Regions from separate parts of the Serratia liquefaciens ATCC 27592 genome, predicted to be linked through region 4. Evidence: predicted binding sites of a transcription regulator. Region 4 holds the regulator's gene; each other region holds the start of a gene.

Evidence for each region. Region 4 encodes Fur, which represses iron uptake genes when iron is present. Its sites were predicted from a motif close to ATAATAATGAGAACNACTATCAA; they were not measured.
Region 1: the regulator Fur is predicted to act here: its motif matches at 1,622-1,644, upstream of M495_RS11625 (TonB-dependent receptor domain-containing protein).
Region 2: the regulator Fur is predicted to act here: its motif matches at 1,984-2,006, upstream of sufA (Fe-S cluster assembly scaffold SufA).
Region 3: the regulator Fur is predicted to act here: its motif matches at 2,165-2,187, upstream of M495_RS13500 (TonB-dependent siderophore receptor).

Annotation. Positions count from the first base shown of each region.
Region 1 is NC_021741.1:2,472,513-2,476,838, reverse strand. Features, by position in the region: gene M495_RS11625 (TonB-dependent receptor domain-containing protein) at 1-1,489, opposite strand, end outside; gene M495_RS11620 (serralysin family metalloprotease) at 1,810-3,270, opposite strand; gene M495_RS11615 (TIGR00645 family protein) at 3,581-4,075, shown strand; gene fabZ (3-hydroxyacyl-ACP dehydratase FabZ) at 4,316-4,326, shown strand, end outside.
Region 2 is NC_021741.1:2,261,672-2,265,997, forward strand. Features, by position in the region: gene ydiJ (D-2-hydroxyglutarate dehydrogenase YdiJ) at 1-629, shown strand, start outside; gene menI (1,4-dihydroxy-2-naphthoyl-CoA hydrolase) at 626-1,042, shown strand; gene M495_RS10625 (hypothetical protein) at 1,097-1,501, opposite strand; gene sufA (Fe-S cluster assembly scaffold SufA) at 2,057-2,428, shown strand; gene sufB (Fe-S cluster assembly protein SufB) at 2,443-3,939, shown strand; gene sufC (Fe-S cluster assembly ATPase SufC) at 3,982-4,326, shown strand, end outside.
Region 3 is NC_021741.1:2,897,642-2,901,967, forward strand. Features, by position in the region: gene M495_RS13500 (TonB-dependent siderophore receptor) at 1-2,051, opposite strand, end outside; gene M495_RS13505 (hypothetical protein) at 2,488-2,781, opposite strand; gene M495_RS13510 (hypothetical protein) at 2,953-3,435, shown strand; gene M495_RS13515 (ATP-binding cassette domain-containing protein) at 3,754-4,326, shown strand, end outside.
Region 4 is NC_021741.1:1,190,138-1,194,463, forward strand. Features, by position in the region: gene M495_RS05495 (beta-N-acetylhexosaminidase) at 1-986, shown strand, start outside; gene fur (ferric iron uptake transcriptional regulator) at 1,326-1,772, opposite strand; gene fldA (flavodoxin FldA) at 2,092-2,631, opposite strand; gene ybfE (LexA regulated protein) at 2,861-3,148, opposite strand; gene ybfF (esterase) at 3,440-4,213, opposite strand.

The DNA.
Region 1 (4,326 bases), 1.3 Mb from region 4:
TCAACGTCGGCGTCAGATTGTACTGGAAGCTGAGTGACGGCAGGACCTGGGTATCGGTGTTGCTTTTGCCGTACAGCGTTTCCAACTCGGACTCCGTCAGCACCGTGCTGCCGGTAGTCAGACTGCTCAGGTTCTGCGGCTTGGTGCTTTGGTGAGCCACGCGCACGCCCGGCACCACGGCAAAGCCGTGCCCGTCGAGATCAAACTGGATCCTGTCCTGCACATAACCGCCCAGCACATAGCTGCGACTGTCGGACTCCGGCTGCATGATGGCGGTAAATGCACTGGGTGCAGGCTCTTCACGGAACGGTCGCTCGGTATCGGTCAACCTTACATTGAGTCCCCCGCTCAGCGTGTGCCGTCCCCATGTTTTGGCTATCTGGCTTTCAAGACCATAGGTGTTGACGTTGTAGTCGGAGTAAACCCGTTCCATGCTGCCAGTGCTGGTGGGCATATAGGTGTTGTCATGCGCCTGAGTCTGTTGGTAATAGACTTTTGAGGTCAGGGTATCGACAAAATCGTTGTACGGCGTCCATTCATCTTTCAGGCTCACTCCCCAACGGCGCGTATTGCTTTGCTGTTGGGCGGTCCCCAGAATGGCGCTGCCGGCCGAGTTCCAACTGTCGTAATGGGTGTGGTTGGTTTTGTCATAGTAATCCACCGTGCCCGTGAGTTTGTGTTCGTCGTTCGGTTGCCAGATACCGGAGGCCATCAGCGCATTGGTGTGCCAGTTGGCCGGATAGGCCTGGTGGGTGCCGCTGTTATTGCGCGTTTCCTGGCCGTCACGGCGACTGTAAACAAACACCCCGCGCAGTTGTTCATCGCCCGCAGCGGCGGTAATGCCATTGTGCCAGCTGCGATTGGACGAATCATAATCGCTCTGGTAACCAAAGTAGGTCTGTTTGGTGGGGGAAAGGTACTGATCGGCTGATTTCGGTAAAAACGAAACGGCACCGCCAATAGAGGTATTACTGCGTTCAATCGAGGTTGCGCCCGATTCGATCTCCACCTGGCCGTACATGTAAGGGTCGATATAGTCCCTGCCGATGCCAAAGGTATTGAGCCCGGCGCGGCTGACGTAGCTGCGTCCGGTGGCATCAGGCTGTGGAATGCCGTCGACGTCCAATCCGACGCGATTGCTCTCCAGGCCACGGATGTTATAACCGGTATACCCGCTGCGATCGAAACCACTTTTCCCCGATGATGAGCCCCCGCTGACACCGGTGGCACTGATCAAGGGTTCATAGCGCATAATCGAGCCGAAATCATTGCCCCCTTTGTTCTGCATGTCTTGCGCGGTAATAGTGGTGATTGTCCCCGATTTATTTTCAATAACCGGCGCCACTACCGTTATTTCTTCTTCACTTTGCGTGGTCTTTTCTAATGAGGTTTTCTTAACTTCCGCATTGGCGTTAAAGGCACTGGCGATTAATGCGCCCCATAAGGCGGAATGCCCGATAATTCCCCGGCAATTAAAAGTTCTGCACATGTGTTAGCCCTGCATTAATTATTAGTATTCGCTCGCAGTTGCTTCGCCACTCGGGTTTAACCGAGTTAAAAGGGATTAAAAGAAATTAATAATGCTAAAATAAAGGTCTTTCTTCGCAGACTCAGTAAATTGATAATAATGACAATGCTTACCATAAGCAACGTCGTTATAACCTTATTAAATACATTGATGAGATACTTCCAAACCGTTTACGAAATCCTTACAAAGCGGCGTCGGTAGCCGACGTGGCGAAGAGACATTGTGGGACGCAGGGGAATAAAACCGTAATAAAACGGTGGGCATAACCCACCGTGACAGAATTAAACAATAAAATCAGTGGCGGTATTTGCCTGGCCTACGATATTCACCAGGAAGTCCGGTGTCGCATGACCACTTATATTCAATGCCAATTCACTAAAATCACTTTGTGAATTATACGTCAACGTGGCCTCACCTGCCTGACCGCTGAAGCTGTCAACGAAATGAATAAAGTCGGTACCGTTATCGCCCTGATTAAAGAAAGACAGGTCAATCTTGTCGATACCGGTTTCAAAGTCGAGGATCTTATCCGGCGATTTGAACGGTGAATCGCTCACGGCGGAGAAAACAAAAATATCACTGCCGCTGCCACCGGATAACTGATCCTGCCCACCGCCACCGTAAATAACGTCGTTCCCCGCGCCGCCCTGAAGAATATTGGCGGCGTCATTGCCGACAATGACATCATTCCCCGAACCGCCAATGGCGTTTTCGATGACAGCGCCTACGGCGATGGAAATATTGCCCTTCAATCCGCCAACGTCAGAGAACGAGCCTTCGGTCAGATTAATACGCTGGTCTTGCGAGTACCCTGAGAAATCAAGGGTGTCGTTACCGCCCGCGTCCCAGACGGAGAAAATCAGTTTCTGGCTGCTGTCCGTCGCGGTGTAGAAATCTCTGCCGGAATTTGAGTTGAATCCATATACCGTGTCACCGGTGCGCGTGGTGGTATTGGCACCATATAAATACTGAATGGCAGCAATATCATCGACCAGCGGAGCCGCGGAATAATAACCGCCGTGATCGCCGCCGGTGACAGATTCATCCCAATAGCTCATCACGCTGAACTGGCGAGTATCTTCGGCGTAGGTAGCCTTGGCATAACTCGGGCTTTGTCCGGCATTGTAAACCCCTGGGTGATCCAACCCCAAAGTGTGCCCCAATTCATGGGTGATGCTCAGGCGGCCATAGTTGCCCAATTCAGGATGTAAATTGGCATAAACACCATCACGGGGATCTGCATAGTCGTAATTAATATTGAACCAGCTTTGACCGTCGGTATTATGCCCGCGATAATCCGTACCTGCGCCGGTAAAAGGTTTAATCGCATAAGCCTGACCGTCGCCCTCATAATTACCAAAGGTAATGTTGGACTTTTGCCCTGGGGCTACCTCGACGAAATTAAGGTTCGCCACATCGGCCCAAGACTGCAGGGAAAGCTTGGCCTGCGCTTTTTGATCGGCGGTAAAGGCACTTAGGCCGGTGTCTTGGCTGGCAAAGCGACCATTTAAATTGCTCTGATTATAATCCCAATCCGGGAAGGAGTAAGTGACGGTGGCGCCTTGGCCGAGGACGTGAGTTCCATTCCAGGTTTGTTCACTGCGCGCTATTTGCTTGCCTGCCGCTGCTATATCAAAAGAAGGCTTATTATTAATGGTTAAACCATTGCCTCTATTATGGTAATTCAGCAAATCATTAACACTATCCCAACCGTTGTTTTTTCCATTTAGGGAATTATCCATATCCATCTCCATTAGGTTAATTCATTTCCGTTATATATAATTCGCTCGCGATATAAAAACCCACTGCAATGTCATTATGCAGCATTTAAAGGCTAGTCTGATTTTCGGATAGCTCAATATATATTGATAAAATATTTTTTTGCGGAGTAAATAGCTTAAAAACACGCAGTGATTAAAGGGGCTTATTTCTTTCGTATGGCATTCCCTCATCCCGGCGAAATCCCCTTTCAATCCTCGCGGGCTCTCTTGCCTTTTGACGGGCCTCTTGCGTTATACTGTATCCCACTTTTTGTAACGAACTCAGATGACTATGGAACGCTTTCTAGAAAATGCCATGTATGCCTCCCGTTGGCTACTTGCCCCGGTTTACTTCGGCCTGTCCCTGGCCTTGCTGGCGCTGTCGATTAAATTTTTCCAGGAGATATTCCATGTTCTGCCGAACATTTTCTCCATAGCCGAAGCGGATCTGGTTCTGACGCTGCTCTCGCTGGTCGATATGGCGCTGGTTGGCGGCCTGCTGGTGATGGTGATGTTCTCGGGCTATGAAAATTTTGTTTCGCAGCTGGATATCAGCGAAAACAAAGAGAAACTGAGCTGGCTGGGCAAGATGGATGCCACCTCTCTAAAGAACAAGGTGGCCGCTTCAATTGTCGCCATTTCCTCCATTCACCTGCTGCGGGTGTTTATGGACGCCAAAAACGTGCCGGACAACAAGCTGATGTGGTATGTGATCATCCACCTGACCTTTGTCCTTTCGGCTTTTGTGATGGGCTACCTCGATAAGCTGACGCGCTACAAAAACTGATCCCCCTTAGCCGCCGCTCTCCTGCTGGCGGCTAACTTCCTCCCCCTCGAAACACGCAATATCTTCAACAAGTTGTAATTACTGGCGTTTGAATCGGCTGACGTTATTCGCTGTTTTTCAACCCAGAAGGCTTTCATTTGGTGCATCTGATGATAATAACATTATAATGTCATTACACTTCGACCGGCACAGAGGCCCACGCAAGCTGAGCTTTGCCCGCTGACAGGATCCGAAACACACATGCCGCTAAA
Region 2 (4,326 bases), 1.1 Mb from region 4:
GGCTGGTGGAAAAGCTCGGCTACCGGCCGGTGCTGCTGCCGTTTTCTCCGAATGGCAAGGCGCAACATATCAAAGGATTCCTGACGCGCTTTGCTCGTACTGCGCGCAAAACCGCCGACTTCCTCAATCGGGTGGCAAAACTTGGCATGCCGCTGGTGGGGGTCGATCCGGCGCTGGTGCTGTGTTATCGCGATGAATATAACGAGATCCTGGGGGAAACCCGCGGGGACTTCCAGGTGCAACTGGTGCACGAATGGTTGCAGCAACTGCTGGCCGAGCGGGCTGAACAGCCTGCTACCGGTGAGGCCTGGTATCTGTTCGGTCACTGTACTGAAACCACCGCCTTACCGGCCAGCGGTCAGCACTGGACGTCGATCTTTGCTCGCTTCGGCGCCAGGCTGGAAAATGTCAGCGTAGGCTGCTGCGGCATGGCGGGTACTTACGGGCATGAAGTGAAGAACCTGCAGAATTCGCTCGGCATTTATGAGCTATCATGGCACCAGGCATTGCAACGTTTGCCGCGGCAACGTTGTCTGGCGACCGGTTACTCCTGTCGCAGCCAGGTCAAACGCATTGAGGGTAACGGTGTACGGCACCCATTACAGGCACTTCTGGAGATGATTGAGTGAAACTGTGGAAACGAGAAACGACGCTGGAACAATTAAACCAGGCTGGTGAAGGCTGTATGGTCAGCCATGTGGGGATCCAGTTTACTCGAATGGAAGAGGATTACCTTGAGGCTACCATGCCTGTGGACCACCGTACGCGGCAGCCGTTTGGTTTGTTGCACGGTGGGGCCTCGGTGGTGCTGGCGGAGTCGATGGGATCGATGGCTGGTTACCTGTGCAGCGAGGGCGATCAGAAAGTAGTAGGGCTGGAGATCAATGCCAACCACCTGCGAGCGGTGTTTGAAGGCCAGGTACGCGGAGTTTGTCGCGCACTGCATGTTGGTCGTCGGCATCAGGTGTGGCAGATTGAAATCTTCGATTCGCGCGACCGCCTTTGCTGCACTTCGCGTTTAACCACCGCAGTGATCGATTAAGTTTCCTTCCCCCGCAGGCATTCCGGCCTGCGGGTTTCTTGTCAGTCGGCGGGGTTACAGCTGAAACGGCACCCGCTTGACGAAGTCCTTCTGGAAGGCGTTCGCTTTCTCCCAGGTGCCTTCCATCGCGTATTTCTGGCAGATCAGGGTCAGGGTATGGCGGGCAAAATGGTAGCTCTGAACCCGAAACAGCTGGCAGCGCTGCGGATTGTTGATTTCCACGATCAGCCGATTATGCAGCTTGCTCAACGCGTGCAGATAGCTTTCATCATCGCCGTTTTCCAGGCACAGATTGGCCATGTTGAGGCTGACGTTGTTGTAGCGTTTCAGGTGGTTGATATTGCACTCCGGCCGCTTGAGCGACGCTTCTGCCATGTAGAAATCTACCGTGGCGTCACGCACGCTGAACTTATAGTCATCAATTTTGCCCAGCAGCCACGCATTCATCGAGATATTCATTTGCCCGCGCTCAATTTGTAATTGAATGATAATCATTATCATATTTACTGGCGCGTTTACGATCAATCATTCTGTTGAAATTTTTATCGCGGCAGGGGGATGCATTGAGCGCACGGCGACCCAATATGGTCAGTAACGACTAAACTTTAGTCATAGAGCGTGCGAATTGTCTGCCTGCAGTGAAGCGCGAAAGAGTGGGAAAAGTCCCTTATTGTCGATAAACGCATTTTTAAGACAGACAAAATTCAGAAATAGGTATTTTCTATGAATGTTTAAAGCAAAATAAAAATCCGGATCTGTAAAGCGTTCGAGCCAATAGGCAAGCACGAAGGTAGTACAGGATGTGCTGTAAATTCATAGGGATAAATTGATCCCCTTGCCGACCTGCAGCGATTGTGTCGCTGACTGTCCCGCGCGCTTGCCGCATGCCGAAACGAAAATCCGGGTTTTTGGCGGATACCCCCGCAAAACAAACGGTTGAAGTGATAATTGTTATCACTAACATAGTAGCAACCCAGATTGGCTGTGGAAAAACACGAGTGTGAGGTAGGCCATATGCAAACGGAAAATGTCGGCACCTTTTCTCTGGACGAAAATGTCTGGCAAGGCATTTTGCTCAGTGATAATGCCGTACAACAAATTACTAAATTAATGCAGCAGGATCCGCAGGTGAAGGGGCTGCAGCTCGGGGTGAAGCAGTCAGGCTGCGCCGGGTTTGCCTATGTGCTGGATCTCACCCGTGAACCCGCTGACGACGACCTGCTGTTTGAGCGCGATGGCGCCAAACTGTATGTGCCGTTAAAAGCCATGCCGTTTATCGATGGCACCACGGTGGATTTTGTCCGTGAAGGGCTGAATCAGATATTCAAATTTAATAACCCTAAAGCTCAGCATGCCTGCGGGTGCGGCGAGAGTTTTGGCGTTTGAGCGATGCAATCAACATGACACGAAGCAATGTAGAAATGCCTAATGAAGTGCAGGCTTGGGTCAGCGAAGGTCGCTATAAAGAAGGCTTTTTTACCCAACTGGCTACCGACGAGTTAGCGAAAGGCATCAACGAAGACGTGGTGCGCGCTATCTCGGCCAAGCGTAACGAACCTGAGTGGATGCTGGAGTTCCGCCTGGAGGCTTACCGTGCCTGGCTGCAAATGGAAGAGCCACACTGGCTGAAAGCCAACTACGACCGGCTGAATTACCAGGACTACAGCTATTATTCGGCGCCGTCCTGCGGCAGTTGTGATGACGCCTGCGGCTCGCAGCCCGGCGCAGAACAGCAACCCGGCGCGGTCACGGACAACAATTACCTGACCAGCGAGGTTGAACTGGCGTTTAACCAGCTCGGCGTGCCGGTGCGAGAAGGCAGTGAAGTGGCGGTGGACGCGATCTTTGACTCCGTCTCGGTCTCCACCACCTATCGCGAGAAGTTGGCCGAGAGCGGGGTGATTTTCTGTTCTTTCGGCGAGGCGATCCACGAATACCCGGATCTGGTACGCAAATACCTCGGCCGCGTCGTACCCTCAAACGACAACTTCTTCGCCGCGCTGAACGCCGCGGTGGCCTCTGACGGGACCTTCGTCTATGTGCCGAAGGGCGTACGCTGCCCCATGGAACTGTCGACCTATTTCCGTATTAACGCCGCCAAAACCGGGCAGTTCGAACGCACCATCCTGATCGCCGACGAAGGCAGCTATGTCAGCTACATCGAAGGCTGCTCGGCTCCGGTACGCGACAGCTATCAGCTGCATGCGGCGGTGGTGGAAGTGATCCTGCACAAAGACGCCGAAGTGAAATACTCGACCGTACAGAACTGGTTCTCCGGCGGTGACAGCAAGGGCGGGATCCTGAACTTTGTCACCAAGCGCGCACTGTGCGAAGGCGCCGGGTCGAAAATGTCCTGGACCCAGTCGGAAACCGGCTCGGCCATCACCTGGAAATACCCGAGCGTGATCCTGCAGGGCGACAACTCTATCGGTGAATTCTTCTCTGTGGCGCTGACCAGCGGCCATCAGCAGGCGGACACCGGCACCAAGATGATCCACATCGGCAAGAACACCCGTTCAACCATCATCGCCAAAGGCATCTCTGCCGGGCACAGCGAGAACACCTATCGCGGCCTGGTGAAGATCCTGCCGGGGGCGGAAAACGCCCGTAACTTTACCCAGTGCGACTCGATGCTGATCGGGCCGGACAGTGGCGCCCATACGTTCCCTTATGTTGAGGCGCGTAACAACAGCGCGCAGCTGGAGCATGAAGCCACCACCTCAAAAATTGGCGATGACCAACTGTTCTACTGCCTGCAACGTGGCATCAGTGAAGACAATGCCATTTCGATGATCGTCAACGGATTCTGTAAGGACGTGTTCTCTGAGCTGCCGCTGGAGTTCGCCGTCGAGGCGCAGAAGTTATTGGCCATCAGCCTGGAACACAGCGTGGGCTAATCGCCGGATTTACAGCGCGAAAGCGCGACCTAAGGACACTGCATGTTAAGTATCAAGAATTTAAAAGTCAGCGCGGAAGGCAACGAGATCCTCAAGGGTCTGGACCTGGAGATCAAACCCGGTGAAGTGCATGCCATCATGGGGCCGAACGGCTCGGGCAAAAGCACGCTTTCGGCGACCCTCGCAGGACGCGAAGAGTATGAAGTCACTGAGGGCGAAGTGACCTTTAAAGGTAAGGACCTGCTCGAGTTGGATCCGGAAGACCGTGCCGGCGAAGGCGTGTTTCTGGCGTTCCAGTATCCGGTGGAAATTCCCGGCGTCAGCAACCATTTTTTCCTGCAGACGTCCGTGAATGCGGTGCGAAAATACCGCCAGCAGGAGGCGCTC
Region 3 (4,326 bases), 1.7 Mb from region 4:
TAGCAGGCCGCGACATATTTCCGGTCGGTCAGGTTATTCACATTCAGTTGCACATAGGCACCTTTCAACGACGGATTCACCCTGTCCAAATTCATCCGCACCGAGGCATCCAACAGCGTAACGGAAGGGATCCTCAACGTATTTTCGTTATCGGCCCACTGCTTGCCGATGTAACGCGCCCCAGCACCAAGATCCACACCGTATGAGGTGGCATATTTGCCCCACAGTGAAGCCATTTGGTCCGGTGCGAGATACGGTGTGTTGCCGTCGTTGCCATCAATGGCATCTTTGAATTTCACTTTATTGTAGGTATAGCCTGCGATCAGATCGAAGCGTTCGGTGATCTTGCTTCGGGCCTCCAGCTCAATCCCCTGAGAATGCACCTTGCCGGCCGGCAGGTAATAGCTTTGCTGAACCACGCGGTTAGCCACGTCTTTCTGCGTCAGGTCATACAGCGCCACGCTGTATATCGAGGAACTGCCTGGTGGCTGGTACTTCAGGCCCACCTCATACTGCTCGCTGGTGCTGGGTTTCAGCATATGGCCGTTTTGATCGGGCAATGCCTCCGGGGTGACTGCGGTGCTATAACTGACGTAAGGCGAGAAACCGTTATCGAAGCGGTACAACAGTGAGCCACGGCCGCTGAAATTGTCGTCGGTGCGGGCATCGCTGGTGGCGGTGTTGAGCACCGTATTTTTAGATTCGATACGGTCGAAGCGCCCTGACAGATTCAGATACCAATTCTGTAAGCTGATTTCATCCTGCAGATAAACGCCGGTCTGCTCATAACGACGTCGGGAATCGGTATGCGTCAGGTTGGTTAATGCGTCACCGCCGGACACGCCGGTGTAAGGATTAAGCTGTGAAGCTCCCGCCGACTCATCCCACAAATTATTACGCAGGCGCTGGTAATCCAAACCCAGCATCACCTTATGATCCAGCGGCCCGGTCGCAAAATCGGCTTCCAACTGGTTATCAACGGCGAAGGCATCCAGCGAAGTGGCTGAACCGCTGTAATAGCGATTCAATAGGCTGTGATCGTCATTCCAGCCAATCTGGTACACCTGCTGTAATTCAACATTGGAGTGGGTGTAGCTGGCGTTCTGGCGGAATGACCAAACGTCGTTAAAACTGTGCGAGAAAGCGTAGCTGTAAATCTGTTCCCAACGTTTGAACACATTGCGGCTGCTCTCGCCATCAAAGAAGCCACGCCCCAGCTTGTCACCGGAACTGGAATAGAGGCTGCCATCTGCCGGTACCGCACTGTGATAACCGCCAGAGGGATCTTTTTGCAGATAAGCTTTCAGCAGCAGCGAAGTATTTTCATCCGGCTGCCACAGTAATGACGGTGAAATGGCATAGCGTTCCTCACGTTGATGGTCATACATGGTTTCGCTGCTGCGCGTCATCCCGGTCAGCCGATAAGCCCACTGTTCAGACAGCGCGCCGGTCACATCGAAAGCGCCACCCTGGGTGTTGTTATTGCCTGCCATCAGGTTAACGTGCCCTTCCGTGGCAAACTGGGGGCGCTTGGAGGTCAAAGCGACCAACCCGCCCGGAATGCTTTGCCCGTACATGACCGATGAAGGCCCTTTGATAACGTCGATGCGTTCCAGGAACCAGGGGTCAACCTGCAAGGCATTATAGGTGCCGCCGTCACTCAATAACCGCAGACCATCAAGGAAGGTGTTATTAACGTCGCCACCGTGAAAACCACGTAACGCAATGGTGTCATAGCGCGTTGCACCACCGGCGAAGTTAGTGAAAACACCAGGTGTATATTTCAGGGCATCATTAACCGTTTGAGTATTCTGGTCGGTCATTTGTTGGCGCGTCACCACCGAAACGGACTGTGCAGTCAGAATCAAGGGTTTATCGGTTTTGGTCGCCCCTTGGCTGGTCGTCGCTTGATAGCCGTGGGTCGCTGCTTCCGCCGTATCAGCGGGTTTAGCAGTAACAACCAGAGTATCCTCAGCGAAAGACACCAGCGGCAGAAACATCGCAAACGCACACAAAACCCGCGACCGTTTGACAGGAAAAATCGTCGGCATACCTGTAATCCCCAGTAAAAAACATTAAATGACACCCAAATGTCCTGTCATCAACGCGGTTTAACAACGCTGTGCAGAGGTTATATCGGTGTGTTGTATGTAAATTAAGTGAAATATTAATGATAATTATTATCTTTATCGATAAAAATTTTCAAGCCTCTATGCCTTTTTATAAGCAAGCAAAGCAATCTGCACGGCAAATAAACCCTGGGCTGAATAGGGAATTAGTCGATTGAAAGATAACAATAAAAAAAGCCAGCACTAGGCTGGCAAGTAAACAGGAATAGATGTAAGCAATGTCGTGCCAGTTCGGAAGAGCGCATAAGGAGACAAACCTTTTCCTCTCGACTGGCACTCATAGATGATAACGACTATCATTATCCTTTAGTGCAGAGTTTCAATCCACCTCTTTTTGCTCATCCAGCGGCAACAACGCTCAGCGTGGTCGTTTAATAAACCATTTATGCAAACGGCTCACCACCAGCAGGATAGCGCCAAGCAAAATATTCGCTGACCCCCATAAAATGAGTATGTATATAAAGGTTTGATAAAGGGGTATTCCTCGTTCGGCAGAAAAGGGATTAATATGCCAAAACCGAATGACATTAAAGGGATTGAGATTGAACCACTGACAAAATAAAGCGACCACCATAGGTGGCAGAAAGAAATAAAACCCCAGCGTGGCAATCAGCAGATACATGGTGAAACGTTCGTTTTTATACTCTTTCATATCAATAAGTTGCCATTATTTTTCGATGGGAAAACACCCTAAACCTTATGGTTTCAACAGACCTGACAGGCCCTGATTAGTTCCCGACAGAGGGTAAAATAAAGCCTGTTTAGCGTTTAAATTCCATTTAGTTTTTGAATGTTATAACGCTAGTCAGCTCAGGAGGCTCCAATGATACCGGAATATTGCCCAATCTCGCCAACCCCCAAAAAACTGAAGGTTATCTATGGCTGGTATATATATACCGTGTATGCCCTACTGATCTTTAATATCTACCTGGCGGTATACAACGTCTGCGTCAGACACCCTTTTGAAGCTCCACTGATCTCCGCATGCCACAGCCTATTTATCGGGTTCATGCTTTACCACCTGCTCAAAAAACGCGCTAACTTTGCCTGGATGATGCTGGCCTATTATATTCTGATGCGGATTTATTACGCCAACGTGATGCATAGCGAGTTCAATATCTGGAGCCGAGGGTTGGTTTTTATTCTTCTGACTGTATTGCTCACCGGCCCCATCGTACTGGGTCAACTTGCAACGCCACCTCTTCGTCAAGATTGGTTTGCGCGCTTAGGGTGGCGACAATGGGCTACGTTAGCCGTTCTGTCGGGGGTGCTGACACCGTTAATTACCGCAGATTATTTAGGCTGACGGCCGAGATTTAGCGTGGGATATGGGGTTCCGAGATATCGACAAGACGGCAGACCTTGGTATAGTTTTCTGATTTTTCACATATTTTATCAGTGACAAACACGCCAAGGTAACTCAACACCAGCAGATAACCGGCCATGCACAAAATGAAAATAAGCGTTCTCACCGATAGGACCAACCTGCCAACAAAACCCTGAGTATTATACCTTGGTTAACCCACTTTAGCCTATTTCAAAGTATTTCATTAATCCGCTGGTCATTTCAGAGGCTGAAATGTTATGTTATTACATATCATAATAAACCAGCACAGATGCATTAATGGAAAGCCAAACCCCGCCGTTACTTACCGTAGAACACCTGACGCTCTCACTGAACGCAGAGGTCAAGATCCACGATCTGAGCTTCACTTTGCATGCAGGTGAACGTTTATGCCTGCTGGGCGCATCGGGTTCCGGCAAATCACTGACCGCCGCCGCCATTCTGGGCACGCTGCCGGTCGGCGCAACGGTTAGCGGTTCGATTCGACTGCAAGGGCGAGAAGTTAATGGTCTGCGTTTGCCACGGCGTAAAAACACTGATTTGGCAGCCATTTTTCAGGATCCTTTTACCAGCCTCAATCCTCTGGCCACCGTGGGTCAGCAATTGACCCTGGCGCTACGCAGCCAAAATGCCCTGACGAAATGCCAGGCCCAGCACTGCGCTGCGGAATTACTGACAGCGTTGGGAATATCGGCAGACAACGTCATGCCGCGCTACCCCGGTCAACTGTCCGGGGGCCAATGTCAGCGAATATGCGCAGCACTGGCCTTGCTCGGTGAGAAAAGGCTGCTTATTGCCGATGAACCCACCACCGCTCTGGACATGGTCAGCCAGCATCAGCTGATTGATATC
Region 4 (4,326 bases):
CCGGCAAAGGCATCATCGATCAGAGCAAAGAAGACAAGCCATGGGCAAAATCTCAGGTCTGCCAGGCGATGATCAAAGATGGCAAGGTCGCCGATATGGAGCACCTGCCAAGCTACTTCGGAGTAGAAGTCAGCCAATTGGTGAAAGCGCATGGGATCGACAGAATGCAAGCCTGGCAGGATGGCCTGAAAGATGCCAAAAACGCCAAGGCCTTTGCTACCCAGCGTGTCGGGGTTAACTTCTGGGATACGCTGTATTGGGGCGGGTTCGACAGTGCCAACGACTGGGCGAACAAGGGCTACGAACTGATCCTTTCAAACCCGGATTATGTCTACATGGACTTCCCGTATGAGGTGAACCCGGACGAGCGTGGTTACTACTGGGGAACGCGTTTCAGCGATGAACAGAAAATGTTCAGCTTTGCGCCAAACAACCTGCCGCAAAACGCCGAAACCTCGGTTGATCGCGATGGTAATCACTTTACCGCCAAGAGCGACAAGCCCTGGCCGGGGGCTTACGGTATTTCCGCGCAGATGTGGAGCGAAACCCAGCGTACCGACGAGCAAATGGAGTACATGATCTTCCCTCGTTCGCTGTCGGTGGCCGAGCGCGCATGGCACCGGGCAGAGTGGGAGCAGGATTACCGGGCGGGCCGGGAGTATAAAGGCGGCGAAACCCACTTCATCGATACCAAGAAGCTGGACCGCGATTGGCTGCGCTTTTCCAACCTGCTCGGTCAGCGTGAGCTGGCAAAACTGGACAAAGGTGGCGTGAACTACCGGTTGCCGGTGCCAGGCGCCCGAGTGGTGGGGGGCAAGCTGGAAGCCAATATTTCGCTGCCGGGTCTGGGCATTGAATATTCCACCGACGGTGGCAAACAATGGCAACGTTACGATGCCAAGGCCAAGCCTGGGGTTAGCGGTGAGGTACTGATCCGCGCGGTGAGCCCGGACGGCAAGCGTTACAGTCGCGCTGAGAAAGTGTAAACCTGAAACTCGGCCCCCTGTTCGCAGGCGGGCCGTTGTTACTCGACCAGGGCAGCGTCCGGCGTAATCGGACATGAATTTGACTATCGGTTGCGTTTTTTCCGGGATTGCCGGTACCTGTTAATACCGAACCAAGCTCTGTTGCTCATCCGCGTGTCGGCGGGTGGGGTAGTGCTGAGAGTGTAAGTGGGAAGCGAGAGAAGTGCTGTAGAGAAGTGCCGCTGCAATTGTTGTATTTAACGCTGTGAACTTTCCCCGGCCTGTCCGGGGATTTTTTATCCTATTATCGCAGGCACAAAAAAACCGCCGTTAAGGCGGTTCTCAATGCCGGTTAGGACATTATTTTTTGTCGTGCAGGGTGTCGTCTTCGCGGCAGTCACCTGTTTCACAGTGGCCGTACAGGTACAGGCTGTGGTTGGTGAGCTTGATGCCGTGTTGTTTGGCGATATCACGCTGACGCACTTCGATAGACTCATCGCTGAATTCGATCACTTTGCCGCAATCCAGGCAAATCAGGTGATCGTGGTGATGTTGCTGGGTCAATTCGAACACGGACTTGCCGCCTTCGAAGTTGTGACGGGTCACAATGCCGGCATCATCAAATTGGTTCAGTACGCGGTAAACCGTAGCCAGGCCAATTTCTTCGCCCATATCTATCAGTTTTTTGTACAGATCTTCCGCACTGACGTGATGGCATTCCGGATTTTGCAGTACTTCCAGGATTTTGAGTCGCGGAAGCGTGACTTTTAAGCCGGCCTTCTTCAATGCGGTGTTGTTGTCAGTCATGCGGATTCAGTCCTGTTACTATGCTAATCAAGTTGAGGCGTTCTCGCCTTTGGCATCGGTCGGCACAAAGAGTTAATTGCGTCTCATTATAGAACCGGTTGCTCTAAATGGAAACCGCCGGTTGTTAACAAAGCTATAATTGCACAATTGCATGTTATACATGCAACGTCTTGATGAATGGGATAAACCGAAAACTCAGTCTACCTTGATGGTGTGGGAAGTTACAAATCTGTAGCTTCTATTGCAGTAATTTGTACTGCCAATGATGGCCCTGCCGGCACACTATGCACTTTGCAGGGCTTTTGTTCAACCTTTGGCGTTACCCGACGATTTCGGCCAGGCTCAGCTCTTCGACGATTTGTTTTACCCAGCCTTCGACACGTTCGTTGGTCAGCTCAGGTTGGCGATCTTCGTCAATGGCCAGGCCGATGAAATGGCTGTCGTTAACCAAGCCTTTGGAGGCTTCAAAGTGGTAACCCTTGGTTGGCCAGTGGCCTACGATCGCGGCGCCACGCGGTTCAATGATGTCGCGAATGGTACCCATCGCATCACAGAAATACTCTGCGTAGTCTTCCTGATCGCCACAGCCGAACAGCGCAACCAGCTTGCCGTTGAAGTCAATTTCTTCCAGCGTTGGGAAGAAATCGTCCCAGTCGCACTGCGCTTCGCCGTAGTACCAGGTTGGGATACCGAGCAGCAGGATATCGAAAGCTTCCAGATCTTCTTTGCTGCTTTTGGCGATGTCATGAATTTCAGCCACATCTTTACCAAACTGCTGCTGAAGAATTTTCTGGATCATCTTGGCAATGTTTTCGGTATTGCCAGTGTCGCTGCCAAAGAAAATGCCTACATTAGCCATATCGCGTATAACCTTTAAATTCAATAAATTGCATTCACGATGTTAGCGTTGACTACGATAACACCGATTAAAATGATGCCATGGCAAGAGGTTATCTCTTACCGGTAAGTGCGTATCATGCCAGAAATTTACCCCGGGTATTTATCACTTTAATGCGATGCCGGGTGGAATAAAGCGGTGTTGATCGGGCGTCATCCTTAACGCCGCGCCGCATGTGCGGCTGCAATGATCAATGTTCTGGCTGCTCGTCCGCCAGTTGTGCCAGCAGCATTTGCTCAATAAGCTCGCTGCGGCTGATATTACGCTGTTCCGCCAGTTTGTTCAGGGCGTCCACCGCATCCGCATTGATCTTCAGTTCCACACGCCGTAAGCCACGGACTTTATCGCGTCGAAGCTGATTACGCTTATTGATTCTAAGCTGTTCATCTCGGGATAGCGGGTTGGTTTTCGGGCGCCCCGGACGGCGTTCATCTGCGAACAGATCCAGCGTCGTGCGATCCGTTTGTTCTTTTGCCATAGGTAGCGGTACTGCAAGGGAGTTTGCATCAAAAAGCGCTTACACGCTTCCGGACGGTTCGGTTAACACACTTCGGGCCAATAAACCCTAACCCAAATTCACCCCAGCCTGACGTTAGCGAACACGCTCGGCACGGCGGCAAAATTATAGCGCGCCATATTACCCCAGCAGGTAGAGCGACGACAATGCTTAACTGAGCCGAAAACGCGCTAAGCCGTTATCTTTAGCGCGTTTTTTCATCAGATGGTGACTTTGGGAGAGAAACGGCCCATTTGTCGGGCCTGGCGCGACTCAGGCTTCGCCGAGAAAGCGGTGAATGGCGCGCAACACCGCCTCCGGTTTTTCCGCATGAACCCAGTGTCCGGTACCGGCAACGACGTGAGCGCGAGCCTGCGGGAATTGACGGGCAATATCTTCGCGATAGCTGTCCTGCACGTAAGGCGACAGGCCGCCGCGGATAAACAGCGTCGGGTGAGGCCAGGCCGGCACTTCCTGCCAGCCGGTGATGTTCTCGTACTCTTCGATCAGCACCGGCAGATTGAAACGCCATTCGCCTTGATGGAAGGATTTCAGCAGGAACTGGATCACGCCTTCCTCTTTCAGGTAGCCACGCATCAATTCCGCCGCCTGCTGGCGTTGGGTAATGCCGGCGGCGCTCACCGCCTGCAACGCGACAAAAATTTCGTCGTGGCGGCGCGTTTGATAGTCCACCGGCGCAACGTCAATGATGATCAGCTTCTCCACGCGCTGCGGGGCGATTGCCGTCAGCGCCATGGCCGCTTTGCCGCCCATCGAGTGGCCAATGACAATGACCTTCTCCAACTGCAAATCGTCCAGCAACGTCAGCAGATCCTGCGCCATCTCCGGGTAGGTCATGACCTCAGAACGCGGTGACAGGCCGTGGTTGCGCAGATCGACTTTAACTACGCTGTGCTGCTGGTTCAGGTCGCGCGCCAGCACGCCCAGGTTGTCCAAATTGCCAAACAGCCCGTGGATCAGGATCACCGGCAGTGCATCGGACTCGGTGGCCAGCAGTTGATAATGTAATTTCATGGCGAAGTTCATACTGAGAGAGATTCAGATTAGGTTATCATGATTAAAACACTCGATGAATAAACCCGTCGCCTTTCAAGCGGCAGCGTTGTTCGCGGTACTTGCTGCAACTTAAAATCCATAGG